Regions from separate parts of the Pseudomonas sp. GW821-FHT07F01 genome, predicted to be linked through region 1. Evidence: predicted binding sites of a transcription regulator. Region 1 holds the regulator's gene; the other holds the start of a gene.
What was found. Region 1 encodes sigma-54, which starts transcription at its own class of promoters, with help from an activator protein. Its sites were predicted from a motif close to ANTGGCATNNANNTTGCTNT; they were not measured.
Positions count from the first base shown of each region.

Region 2: flgB (flagellar basal body rod protein FlgB) is a predicted target of sigma-54. The motif match lies at 1,423-1,442, and genes of this name have one in related genera.

Region 1 is NZ_JBWKQO010000007.1:234,743-237,144, reverse strand. Features, by position in the region: gene lptB (LPS export ABC transporter ATP-binding protein) at 1-388, shown strand, start outside; gene AC07R1_RS26140 (RNA polymerase factor sigma-54) at 571-2,064, shown strand; gene hpf (ribosome hibernation-promoting factor, HPF/YfiA family) at 2,190-2,402, shown strand, end outside.
Region 2 is NZ_JBWKQO010000005.1:671,686-674,087, reverse strand. Features, by position in the region: gene flgD (flagellar hook assembly protein FlgD) at 1-511, opposite strand, end outside; gene flgC (flagellar basal body rod protein FlgC) at 527-970, opposite strand; gene flgB (flagellar basal body rod protein FlgB) at 974-1,381, opposite strand; gene cheR (protein-glutamate O-methyltransferase CheR) at 1,633-2,402, opposite strand, start outside.

The DNA of each region.
Region 1 (2,402 bases):
CCGTCGCCAGGAACTGGAAAGCCTGCTGCAGGAATTCCACATCAACCACATCCGCGACAACCTCGGCATGAGCCTGTCCGGTGGTGAGCGGCGCCGCGTGGAGATCGCCCGGGCCCTGGCCACCGCGCCCAAGTTCATCCTGCTGGACGAACCCTTCGCCGGTGTCGACCCGATCTCGGTGGGCGATATCAAGCAGATCATCCACCACCTCAAGGCCAAGGGCATCGGGGTGCTGATTACCGACCACAACGTCCGGGAAACCCTGGACATCTGTGAGACCGCCTACATCGTCAACGACGGGCAACTGATCGCCGAAGGCGACTCCGAGACCATCCTGGCCAACGAACTGGTCAAGGAAGTCTATCTGGGCCATGAGTTCCGCCTGTAAGGGCTGATGTGTTGGGCTGGACGCCAGGGCGCCGGGAACAATAAAACCCTACAAACTTTATTGTTACAGCGCTCTAGGCAAACACTTCAGTTTCAGGCATATAATTTGCTTATGTTTGGCGCTCCGGCGCCCTGTAGTGGATGGCGCATGTGCGCCGGCAAATAAGGTGTTAAGCCCCTGCCATGAAACCATCGCTAGTCCTTAGAATGGGCCAGCAGCTGACGATGACACCGCAGCTGCAACAGGCCATCCGCCTGCTCCAATTGTCGACCCTGGACCTGCAACAGGAAATCCAGGAAGCCCTGGAGTCCAACCCGATGCTCGAACGCCAGGAAGAAGGCGACGACTTCGACAACAGCGACCCCCTGGCCGACAACACCGAGTCCAAACCCAATACCGAGATCCAGGAGCCCTCCTACCAGGAAACCGCCCCCACGGTGGACAACCTCGAGGACGGTGAGTGGAACGAGCGCATCCCCAACGAACTGCCGGTCGACACCGCCTGGGAAGACGTCTACCAGACCAGCGCCAGCAGCCTGCCCAGCAGCGATGACGACGAGTGGGACTTCACCACCCGCACTTCCGCGGGCGAGAGCCTGCAGAGCCACCTGCTCTGGCAACTGAACCTGGCGCCGATGTCGGACACCGACCGCCTGATCGCCGTGACCCTGATCGACTGCATCAACAATCAGGGCTACCTGGACGAAACCCTCGAGGAGATCCTCGAAGCCTTCGATCCGGAACTGGACATCGAACTGGACGAGATAGAAGCCGTCCTGCACCGCATCCAGCAATTCGAACCTGCGGGCATCGGCGCCCGCAACCTGGGCGAGTGCCTGTTGCTGCAACTGCGCCAGCTGCCGGCGAAAACGCCCTGGCTGGGCGAGGCCCAGCGCCTGGTCAGTGACTACATCGACCTCCTGGGCAGCCGCGACTACAGCCAGCTGATGCGGCGCATGAAGCTCAAGGAAGATGAGCTGCGCCAGGTCATCGAGCTGGTGCAGAGCCTCAACCCCCGCCCCGGATCGCAGATCGAATCCAGCGAAGCCGAATACGTGGTCCCGGACGTCATAGTGCGCAAGGACAACGAACGCTGGCTGGTGGAACTGAACCAGGAATCCGTGCCGCGCCTGCGGGTCAACGCCCAGTACGCCGGTTTTGTACGCCGCGCCGACACCAGCGCCGACAACACCTTCATGCGCAACCAGTTGCAGGAAGCCCGCTGGTTCATCAAGAGCCTGCAAAGCCGCAATGAAACCCTGATGAAGGTCGCCACCCAGATCGTCGAGCACCAGCGCGGCTTTCTCGAATATGGCGATGAAGCGATGAAGCCGCTGGTTCTGCACGATATCGCCGAGGCGGTGGGCATGCACGAATCGACGATTTCCCGGGTGACCACGCAAAAATTCATGCATACCCCACGGGGCATATATGAGCTGAAATACTTTTTCTCCAGCCACGTCAGCACTTCGGAAGGCGGTGAATGCTCGTCCACGGCGATCCGCGCGATCATCAAAAAATTGGTGGCCGCGGAAAATCAGAAAAAGCCGTTGAGTGACAGCAAGATCGCTGGTTTACTGGAGGCACAAGGCATTCAGGTAGCCCGTCGTACCGTCGCCAAGTACCGCGAATCCCTTGGGATCGCGCCTTCCAGCGAACGTAAGCGGTTGATGTAGCCGCAGGGCTGGCCACAGCGTTTCAGAGTGTGTTTGAAAAGGGCCCGGTGCCGTTTTCAAACGTAGTCTAGGTGGCAGGCAACCCAGCCTGCCGCGTTATGCACTGGCAACGAAGGAGAAGCTGTATGCAAGTCAACATCAGTGGACACCAACTCGAAGTGACTGAACCCCTGCGCGTCTACATCGGCGAAAAACTCGACCGGCTGGAGAGGCACTTCGACAAGATTACCAATGTGCAGGTCACCATGGCTGTCGAGAAGCTGAAGCAGAAAATCGAAGCCACCCTGCACATCCACGGTGGGGAGGTCGTTGCCAACGCAGAACATGACGATATGTAT
Region 2 (2,402 bases), on a different contig from region 1:
AGACAAAGCTGGCGTTGCCGGCCTTCTGGCTGCCCATGTCGATGGTCTTGACGGTATTGCCGTCCTTGTCGGTGACGGTCACGGTGACCGAGTTCACGCTGGATGGCACGGTGACCGAACCGGTCATGCTCTTGCTGGTGTCGACCTGGGTGGTGCCGGTCTGCACGATGACCGAGCGCCCCACCAGGGACGAAGCCTGCAAGGCCTGGGAAGACTTGTAGTTACCCGTGATCGCATTCACCGAGGAGTTGAGGGTGGTGATGCCTTCCAGGGTGGAGAACTGCGCCAACTGGGCAACGAAAGCACTGTTGTCCTGCGGATCCAGCGGGTTCTGGTTGTTCAGCTGGGTTACCAGCAGCTTGAGGAATGCGTCCTTGCCCAGGCTCTGTTTGCCGGTGGCGCTGTTGGTCGCCGCGGCCAGGCCGTCGGCGCTGGTATTGCTCGTCGTTTTCGACGAATTCGCCAGGATATCCTTGAGGGATGGGGCGTTGGTGGTATCAGTAACGCTCATGGTCTTCGCCCCTTATCACTGACCCAGGGTCAGGACCTTCTGCATCATGGTTTTGGCGGTGTTCATCATTTCAGCGTTGGTCTGGAACGAACGACTGGCAGAAATCATGTCGGCCATTTCTTCCACCACGTTGACGTTGGGGTAGTAGACATAACCCTTGGCATCAGCGGCGGGATGGTTCGGCTCGTAACGAGCTTCGAGGTTGCTCTGGTCTTCGACCACACCCAGCACCTGCACGCCCTGGCCGGCAGCGTCCTGGTTCTGGAACAGCGAGTCGCTGCCGCCGCTTTGCGCCCCCTGGAACATGGTGGCAAACACCGGGTGACGAGCGCGGTAGGTCTGGTCGATGCTCGACGAGACGCTCTCGGCGTTGGCGATGTTACTGGCGACGGTGTTCAGACGGGTGGTCTGGGCGCTCATGCCACTACCGGCAATATTGAAAACACTGGCGAGGGACATGGATTACTCTCCGCGCAGGGCTGCTACCAGCCCTTTGAATTTGCTGTTGAGCAGCGTGAAGCTGGCCTGGAAATCCACCGAGTTCTGCGCGTAGCTCGATTGCTCCAGCTGGGCGTCCACGGTGTTCTGGTCGATCGAAGGTTGCATCGGGGTGCGATACAGCAGCGATTCATCACCACTGCTCAAGCCCTGGGCTTCGATATGCCGGTTGTTGGTCATGTTCAACGCGAAGGTACCGTTCTGGGCCTTCTGATTCTGCTCGGCAAGCACGGCAGAGAAGTCCAGGTCCCGAGCCTTGTAGTTCGGGGTATCGGCGTTGGCGATGTTGTTGGCCAGAACTTCGGCACGCTTGGCGCGAAAGCCAAGGGCCTGTTCGTGGATACCGAGCGCTTTATCGAAGCTGATGCTCATGGCGGAAACCTTTGGGTGACCTGATTTTTCGTAACTCGGATATAGCAAGCTGCGTGCCAAGTCATCAAACCCCGTATTTCAAGGGTTTGCCGGCGACGGCAAGGCGGCAATGCCAGAAAAGCGGCAACGGATTTCCGCGAAACACCGGCAAAGCGGCAACCACCCTGCCGCTTTCAGCCGGCGCGTCAGATAATTGCAGGCACAAAAAAGGAGGCCCAATGGCCTCCTTTTTCGGTACGACGATCTGCTGGCTACTTGGCCTGGTAGATGATGCCCGGACTGCATTGCACCATCTGATAATGATCCGGCAGCCCATTGAGGGCTTCGGAAGCCCCCAGGAACAGGTAGCCGCCAGGCTTCAGGGTGCTGTGAATGCGCATCAGGATGTCCTTCTTGACCTCCGCCGAGAAGTAGATCAACACATTGCGACAGAACACGATGTCGAACTTGCCGAGACTGGCGTAGCTGTCCAGCAGGTTGAACGAGCGGAACTCCACGCGGCTCTTGATCGGCGCCTTGACCACCCAGCGCCCCGGCCCCTTGGGGTCGAAGTAACGCTGCAGGCGCTCGGCCGACAGGCCACGTCCAATTGCCAGGCTGTCATATTCACCGGTCTTGCAGTTGTTGAGCATGGTCCCGGACAGATCAGTGGCAACGATCTGCACCCCCATCTTCAACTGCCCCATGTTGCTACGCTCGAACTCATCGATGGACATCGACAGCGAGTAGGGCTCCTGCCCCGACGAACAGGCCGCCGACCAGATGCGCAAGCGTTGGTTGGGGCTGGCCTTGATGGCTTCGGGAAGCACCTTGTTCTTCAACACCTCGAATGGGTAGGTGTCGCGAAACCACAAGGTTTCGTTGGTCGTCATGGCATCCACGACCATCTCGCGCAAACCACTGCGGGGCTGGGTCTGAATCCGCTGGACCAGCTCACCCAAGGTTTTTATCCCTTGCTGCTCCATCAGTTTGTTGAGACGGCTCGAGACTAGATATTGCTTATTTTCCCCGAGCAAAATAC